One region of the Streptosporangium sp. NPDC003464 genome, then DNA from elsewhere that is predicted to be linked to it. Evidence: riboswitches for the same ligand, from Rfam matches in the RefSeq annotation. Region 1 holds a riboswitch; the other holds the start of a gene.
What was found. A riboswitch is a leader RNA that binds a small molecule or an ion and turns the genes downstream of it on or off. The one in region 1 is predicted to bind thiamine pyrophosphate.
Positions count from the first base shown of each region.

Region 2: it holds a riboswitch for thiamine pyrophosphate, as region 1 does, so the genes downstream of both, ACWDS7_RS14570 (purine-cytosine permease family protein) here and ACWDS7_RS23720 (TenA family protein) in region 1, are expected to answer to the same signal.

Region 1 is NZ_JBSFPS010000108.1:23,435-27,526, reverse strand. It holds gene ACWDS7_RS23735 (TetR/AcrR family transcriptional regulator) at 1-63, opposite strand, end outside; gene ACWDS7_RS23730 (carboxymuconolactone decarboxylase family protein) at 154-672, shown strand; gene ACWDS7_RS23725 (hypothetical protein) at 669-872, shown strand; gene ACWDS7_RS23720 (TenA family protein) at 1,060-1,746, opposite strand; TPP riboswitch at 1,734-1,832, opposite strand; gene ACWDS7_RS23715 (aromatic ring-hydroxylating oxygenase subunit alpha) at 2,193-3,323, shown strand; gene ACWDS7_RS23710 (FdhF/YdeP family oxidoreductase) at 3,403-4,092, shown strand, end outside.
Region 2 is NZ_JBSFPS010000053.1:5,917-10,008, reverse strand. It holds gene ACWDS7_RS14585 (DM13 domain-containing protein) at 1-82, shown strand, start outside; gene ACWDS7_RS14580 (TenA family protein) at 291-896, shown strand; gene ACWDS7_RS14575 (rhodanese-like domain-containing protein) at 999-1,331, shown strand; TPP riboswitch at 1,377-1,516, shown strand; gene ACWDS7_RS14570 (purine-cytosine permease family protein) at 1,507-2,856, shown strand; gene ACWDS7_RS14565 (methylated-DNA--[protein]-cysteine S-methyltransferase) at 2,887-3,471, opposite strand; gene ACWDS7_RS14560 (PAS domain S-box protein) at 3,546-4,092, shown strand, end outside.

The sequences.
Region 1 (4,092 bases):
GCCCTCGGCGTAGAAGAGCTCCTCGGCGGTGTCCAGCAGGCGTTCACGGGCTCGGGTCGGCATGCAGGGATTCTATCCATTCTTGACGGAAATGGAACCGATCGGTACCGTTACCGCAGACGGAACCGATCAGTACCATTTTGGGGAGACGCCATGCCTCGGCTGCCGCAGTTGACCGATGACCCCGAGGGTCTGCTGGAGGAGACGCAACGCCAGCTCGGCCGGGTGCCCAACCTGTACGCCGCGCTGGCCAACGGCCCCGCGGCGCTCCGCGGTTACCTGGCGATGCGCGACGCGCTCACCCGGGGCGTGCTGCGCGCCAGGCTGCGCGAGCAGATCGCCCTGCTGGTCGCCCAGGAGAACCGCTGCACCTACTGCGTCAGCGCGCACACCATGCGCGGCACCCGTATGGGCCTGAGTGAGGAGGAGCTGAAGCTGACCCGCGACGGCCACGACGCCGACCCGCACGCCGACGCGGTCCTGCAGATCACCCGGGAGGTCGTCCAGGCGGGCGGCAGGGTGGGCGACGAGAGCCTGGCGCGCGCCCGGCAGGCCGGTGTGACCGACGCCGAGCTCGCCGAGATCGTCGCCCACGTCGCGCTCAACACCCTGTCGAACTACTTCAACCACCTGGCCCGGCCCGACCTCGACTTCCCCGAGGTGACCGCGTGAACCTCACCTGGCGCACCGCCTCCGTCGAACTCGTCGAGGGCTACCGGATGACCGGCCCCGACGGCGCCCCCACCGGCCGCGTCGAAGAGGCCCGGGTCGCCTTCGAGGGCGGCTTCGCCCACATCGAGGTGCCGGGCACCGGCCACATCGACGTCGTCTCCGCCCCCGCGGTCCGATTGATCACCTACCGGCCCGCCTGAGGCGCCCGAGCGTCCGCCGGGCCCAGCAGTTCTCCCGCCCGCGCAGACCGCCGGGGGCACACACCTGCGCGAGCGGGAGAACCCTTCCGATCGTGCCCGGTCCCGGCCGGCGCCGGCCTGCGTGCCGGCCGCCGCGCCCGGGTCGCTCCGACCCGACGGGCCGACCGGCCCGGTACGGCGGCGGAGGTCAGCCGCCGGGCCGCCACTGTTGCGTGGGCCACGTCTCCTGCTTCCAGGCGCTGTCCCAGAACATCCACTCGTACTCCGTGGCCTGGACGAACGCCTCGGTCATGGCCTCGCGCGTCTCGCCGTCCGCCCCGGCCGCCAGCCGGTCGGCGATCTCCTTGGCCCGCTCGACCGACTTGGCGAAATCCGGATCGGCGTAGGTGGAGATCCACGCGTGGTAGGGGTGGCCGGCGACGTCGCCGACCTGCTTCACGAGCGCCGCTCCCACGTCCTGGTAGACCCAGAAGCACGGCAGGACGGCGGCGACGAGCACCGGGTACGGCGCGGCCAGCGCGACGGCCTGGAGGAAGGAGGAGTAGCCGAGGCAGGTGGGCGAGGTGCGGATGCCCGAGAGGTCGGCCGCGCTCAGACCGTACTCCTCGATGTAGCCCTCGTGCAGGGTCCGCTCGGCGGCCAGCGCGGCGTGCGCGCTGCTCGACCAGAACGCGGCCTCCTCGGGGTCGCCGGCCCGCACCGAGGCGGTGGCGAGCGCCTTGGAGAACGCCTCGAGGTATCTGGCGTCCTGCACGATGTAGAAGGCGAAGCGCCGGCGGTCGAGTGTGCCCTCGCCGAGTGCGGCGTTGAAGGGGTGCTCGTGGATGGCCCGTAGCAGTGCGGTGGAGCGTGCCCAGACGTCGTCGCAGAACATGACGTCCCTTCGCTAGTTCGAACTAGATCAGGTTCGACGGGTGTGATCTCAGCCCCGGATCCGCCGGGGCACCCCGCGTCGCGAGTAGGGTAACAGCTCGCCGGGCTCCGTCCCCTGCCGGCCGCCCCCGCCGCCAGCCGGTCGCCCGGACCCTCGGCGCACGCGGTCCGCGCCTGACCCACCATCACCGGCGACGTCTTGAGACGGTCACGATGGCCCCGGCGGGTCCGCCGGGAGGGACGGGCGGAGATCGGGGGCGGTCCCACGCTCCGTGTCGGCTCTTGACAAGAGAGACTCGCGGGTTCACGTTGTTGCGTATAGCGCTGGCCGTTCCGTTTTACGAAACCATGCTGGTCGCGATGGTCCCTGCGCGCTCCTCGCCGCCCTCCCCGGCGGTGAGGCCCGCCGGCTCGGCATCGGACGGCCCGTCGCCAGAAGGAGGCATCGTGACCGCGAGCAGCCCGCCCCCCAGCCTGATCGCCACCCTGCCCGGCGGTCACTACACCGACGAGCGCGTCTTCGCCCTGGAACAGGAGCGCATCTTCGAGTCGATGTGGTTCTGCGCGGTCCGCGCCGCCGACCTGGGCAGGCCCGGCGCCTTCAGGACGGTCCAGGTGGGGCGGGAGAGCGTCCTGGTCACCCGGGCCCGGGACGGCTCCGTCCGCGCCTTCCTCAACGTCTGCCGCCACCGGGGCGCCCGGCTCCGCGCCGAGGAGTCCGGCGAGGTGAGGCGGACCTTCCGGTGCCCCTACCACGCCTGGACCTATGACCTCGAAGGCCGGCTGGTCGCCGCCCCGAACCTCGCCGCGATGCCCGACCTCGACCGGGCCGCCTACGGGCTGGTCGGCGTCCACGTACGGGAGTGGCTCGGCTACGTGTGGCTCTGCCTGGCCGACGATCCACCGCCGTTCGAGGCGGACGTGGTCGGCGCGGTGGTCACCCGGCTGGGCGAGGAGGGGCTGATCGAGAACTACGGCGTCGGCGACCTGGAGGTGGGCCGCAGGATCGTCTACGACGTGAAGGCGAACTGGAAGCTCCTGGTGGAGAACTTCATGGAGTGCTACCACTGCGCCACCATCCATCCCGAACTCGTCGGGGTGCTCCCGGAGTTCGCCGGCGGCTACGCGGCGCAGTCCTTCGTGGGGCACGGCGCGCGCTTCGGCGCGGAGGTCCGGGGCTTCACGGTCGACGGGTCCCAGGGCGTGGACCGGATCCCGGGCGTGAGCGAGGACCAGGACCGCCGCTACTACGCGATCACCATCAGGCCGCAGGTGTTCGTCAACCTGGTGCCCGACCACGTGATCATCCACCGGATGTTCCCCCTGTCGGCCGGCCGGACGGTCGTCGAGTGCGACTGGCTCTTCCACCGGGACGTCGTCGAGCGGGGCGCGGATCTGGGCCCGTCCGTCGAGCTCTTCCACCGGGTCAACGCCCAGGACTTCGCGGCCTGCGAGCGGTGCCAGCCGGCGATGGCCTCCCGCGCCTACGCCCGCGGCGGGGTGCTGGTGCCCAGCGAGCACCACATCCGGGCCTTCCACGACTGGGTCCTCGCCCGGCTGGGACCGGCGTCGGCGTAGATTGGGGAGCCGCCCGGCCCGGCCGGGGCACCAGGAAGAGCACCGGGAAGCCGGGGCACCGGGAAGAAGGGAGCGCCGGATGGCCAGGAAGGCCCCGCGCGAGGACGTCACCGAGGAGGGCCTGGAGGTCGGCCCGCCCAAGCAGTGGGCGGCGGGCATGCCGGGAGTGGCCCGGTCGCTGCTGACGTCCTACGCCCAGATGGGCGCCGGCCGCACGCTCCTGACCCTGGCCCAGGTCAACCAGAAGGACGGCTTCGACTGCCCGGGCTGCGCGTGGCCCGAGGGGGAGCACCGCAGCCCGGCGGAGTTCTGCGAGAACGGCGCCAAGGCGGTGGCCGAGGAGGCCACCACCCGCAGGGTCACCCGCGACTTCTTCGCCGCGCACACCGTGGCGGAGCTGGCCGGGCGCACCGACTACTGGCTGGGCCAGCAGGGACGGCTCACCGAGCCGATGCACAGGCCCGCCGGGTCCGACCACTACGTGCCGGTGACGTGGGAGGAGGCGTTCGCCATCGTCACCCGGGAGCTGCGCGCCCTCGGCGGCCCGGACGAGGCGGTGTTCTACACCTCCGGCCGCACCTCCAACGAGGCCGCGTTCGCCTACCAGCTCCTGGTGCGCCGCTTCGGCACCAACAACCTGCCCGACTGCTCCAACATGTGCCACGAGTCCAGCGGCTCGGCGCTCAACCAGACGCTGGGCATCGGCAAGGGCACGGTGTCGCTGGAGGACCTGCACCACGCCGACCTCGTCCTCGTCGTCGGCCAGAAC
Region 2 (4,092 bases), on a different contig from region 1:
GGCCGACCTGGACAGCCTGAAGACCGTCACCATCTGGTGCAGGCGCTTCAGCGTCTCCTTCGGCGCCGCGGCTCTGGCCTGAGACGGACGCCGGGGTTCCGGTCCGGGGCCGGTGGTGCTGCCCGGGGTTGGTCCGGGGCAGCCGGGGCTGGGTCGGGGTCGGAGTCCTGGGCGGAGATCGGCGCCGGCCCTCGGTCCGAGTCGGACGCCGGGGCTCTGGCCCGGAGCCGGCGGGGCTGCCCGGGGCGGAGATCGGCGCCGGGGTCCTGGGTTGAGACAATGCTCGGCTTATGAGCATCTCTGCGGAACTCCACGCCATCGGCCGCCCGCTCGTCGAGGCGCAGCTCGCCCACCCGACGGTGGTGGGGATCGCCCGGGGGGACCTGCCGGAGCCGGTGTTCCGGTCGTGGCTGGAGCAGGACTACCTGTTCCTCCTCGATTACGTCCGGGTGTTCTCCCGGCTGGCCTGGCAGGCCCCCGACGGGCACCTGGGTGACCTGGTGGACCTGGCCCACGCCACCTTCCACGAGGAGCTGAACCTGCACCGGTCGCTGTCGGCGGGCTTCGGCGCCGACCTCGACAGGGCCGAGAAGGGGCCGGCCTGCGCCGCCTACACCTCGTTCCTGCTCGGCTCCGCGGCGGACTACGCCGACGGTCTGGCCGCGCTGTATCCCTGCATGTGGGGCTACTCCACCCTCGGCCGCGTCCTCGCGGAGAATCCCCCGGCCGAGCCGCGCTACCGGGCCTGGGTCGACACCTACGCGCATCCCGACTTCGCCGCGCTGACCGGACGCATCGCCGTGATGATCGACGAGGCCGTGCCCGATCTCGGCCGGGCCAAGGAGCTGTTCACCGAGGGGATGGCCCACGAGCTGGCCTTCTGGGACGTGCCCTGACCTGGCCCTCCGGGGCCGGTCCAGGTGGCCCGCGCGCATATGTTGGCGGGGTCACGGGCGGACGAGCCGCTTTACCCCCCATCTGGTGACGGACTTGAAAGAATGGTTGTCATGAGTGTTCCTGAGGTCGATGCGCGGGACGTGCCGGACGGTGCGTTCCTGCTTGACGTACGAGAGAACGACGAGTGGCGGGCCGGGCACGCGCCGGCGGCCGTCCACATCCCGCTCGGCGAGCTTCAGGCCCGGGTGGACGAGGTGCCGAAGGACGCGCCCGTCTACGTGGTCTGCCGCGTGGGCGGCCGTTCCGCGCACGCCGCCGCCTGGCTCGGGCACGTCGGCTGGGACGCGATCAACGTGGGCGGTGGCATGCAGTCCTGGGAGTCCGCCGGCCGTCCGATGGTCAGCGAGAGCGGGCAGGACCCGTTCGTGGCCTGACCCGGCCCTTGCGCAGAAGGGAGGAAATGACATAATTCACGGCGAATCATCTACCGCGGGAGCTCGGGCGCAACCGGGCTGAGAGGGCGGAACCACGTAGAGGGCCGGGCAGGCCCTCCGACGCGCCGCCGACCGCATGAACCTGTCCGGGTAATGCCGGCGTAGGGAGCTTTCCATGACGTCTGACGTCATCGATGCCAAGCATGCCGAGGCGCCTCTCACTCTCGACCAAGCTCCGCCGAAGACCCTCGGCGCGCTCGACCAGGGCGCGTTCTGGGCCAATCTGGGCGTCAGCCTGCTCGGGTTCTCCTTCGCGCTCTTCCTGATCAACCCGCTGCTCGACGACAACCCGCTCACCTTCACCGCGGCGCTGGTCGCCTCCCTGGTCGGCAGCCTCATCGGCACCGCCATGGTCGGCCTCGCCGCGGTCCCGGGCGCGCAGACCGGCCAGCCCGCGATGGTGCTGCTGCGCGGGCTGTTCGGCGCGAGACTCTCGGCCGTCCCGACCGTGCTCAACATCATCCAGATGATCGGCTGGGGCGCGTTCGAGCTGTGGGTCGTCGCGATGGGCGCGCAGGCGATCTTCGGAACGTCCGTCCCCTACGCGGTCTGGGCGATCGCGGCCGGGGTCCTGACGACGGCGCTGACCATCTATCCCCTGGGCGCCATCCGGTTGATCCGGCGCTTCGTCACGGCCGGCGTGATCATCTCGGTGGTCTGGTTCGCGGTGGTGTTCGTCCGCGAGACCCCCGCCCAGACCGGCGGATCCTGGGACGCCTTCGCCTCGGCCGTCGACTTCGTGATCGCCCTGTCGGTGTCGTGGGTGCCGGTCGCGGCGGACTACGCCAGGCACTCGCGCTCCAGCCGCGCGGCCTTCACCGGCGTCGTCGGCGGCTACACCGTCGCCCAGGTGGCGTGCCTGGCCGTCGGCGTCTACGCGGTGGCGCTCGCCGGCCACGGCGCGGTGCTGGGCCAGCCGACCGCCGTGTTCGCCCCGTTCGTGGCGGCCCCGCTCGGCGCGCTGTTCTTCGGCGTCCTCGTGCTGCGCGAGACCGACCAGTCGTTCGCGAACGTCTACTCCACCGCGATGTCGCTGCAGAACCTGATGCCCCGGGTGGACCGTCGGATCTTCTCCGTGGGCATCGGAGTGCTGACCACGGGCATGGCCCTCGTCGTCGACGTCAACTCCTACGGGGCCTTCCTCGGCATCATCGGCGCGGTGTTCGTGCCGATGCTCGGCGTGCTGGCGGTCGACTACTTCCTGCTCGGCCACGGCAAGGACTGGGACACCTCCGAGAACGCGCCCTCCCGCTGGCTCATGGTGGTCCCGTGGTTGCTGGGCTTCGTCACCTGGTGGATGCTCGCCGCGCCCTCGACCGTGTCGTGGTGGGCGGCGATCTGGACCGGCGCCCGGGACGCCGTCGGCTTCACCCCGCAGCCGTGGATGAGCGCGGCCGTCGGCGCGTTCGTCGTCTCCGGCCTGGTCACCCTCGGCCTCGGCGCGCTCCGCCGCCGCCGCCCGTAGCGGGCGGGGCCGCCCGCCCGGGTCCCGGGGCTACGGGGTGCCGGGCGGCCGGCCCCGGCCCGCCCCCTCGACGCGCAGCAGCCGCTCCTTGGCGGTCGCCCCGCCCGCGTAGCCGCCGAGGACGGCCTCGCTCTCGACCACCCGGTGGCAGGGCACGATCACGCAGACGGGGTTGCTGCCCAGCGCGTTGCCGACCGCGCGCAGCGCCCGCGGCCGGCCGAGCCGTTCGGCGATCTCGCGGTAGGTGGTCACCGTCCCGTACGGGACGGCGATCATCTTCTGCAGCACGGTCCTGGCGAACGGGGTCGCCAGCCGCAGGTCGGCCGTGATGGTGAAGGCACGCAGCCGTCCGGAGAAGTAGGCGTCCAGCTCCCGGCGGACCGGGTCGAGCCGCCGCGCGTCCGGCCCCATGAACGAGCCGACCTCCCGGCTGACGCGTTCGAAGACGACGTTCTCGTCCTCGTAGCTGCACGCCACCACCCCCCGGTGCGTCACCGCCAGGACGAGACGCCCCACCGGGCCGTCCAGGGTGCCGAACGCGATGTCGGGGTGGGTGTTCCCTATGTAGTCGGGCGAGGTCACCCGTAGCAGCGCGTCGATGTCACCGGATGACATGGCCCCACCCTTTCGTATCCAGGCGTGTGGTGACCGCAGCGTATCGGACGGATCACCCCAACGAGTGTCAGCACATGCGGACGAAAGTGCCAAGATCAGGCCGGTTGACACGGCACTATGGGTGTGTGGGTGACATCAGGGCCGCCAGTGACGACGGCATCGGCCGTGCGGTCGTCGCCGGCGCGCCCAACGCGATCGTCGCCCTCGACCGGGACCAGACGGTCCTGGCCTGGAATCCCGCCGCCGAACGCCTGTTCGGCTGGCCGGCGGAGGAGCTGCTCGGCCGCCGCGCCCCGATGGTGCCCGAGGAGCTGATGGCCGAGCACAACGCGGTCCTGGAGCGGGTCCGCACCGGCGGCCAGGTCTCGCTGCGGACCAAGCGGTTCCGCCGGGACGGCAGCCTGGTCGACGTGCGGGTCGACACCAGCGCGCTGCGGTCGGAGGCGGGGGCCCTGCTCGGCTACGTCAGCGTCTACCACCTGACCCAGGACGACGAGACGGCCCAGGACCGGGTCGTCCGCCGGGCGCAGCTGGTCCGCAGGCTCACCGACGTGGTCGCCGACATCAACGCCGAGCGGGAGCTGCCCGCGGTCCTCGACCGGATCGCCGCCAGCCTCGCCG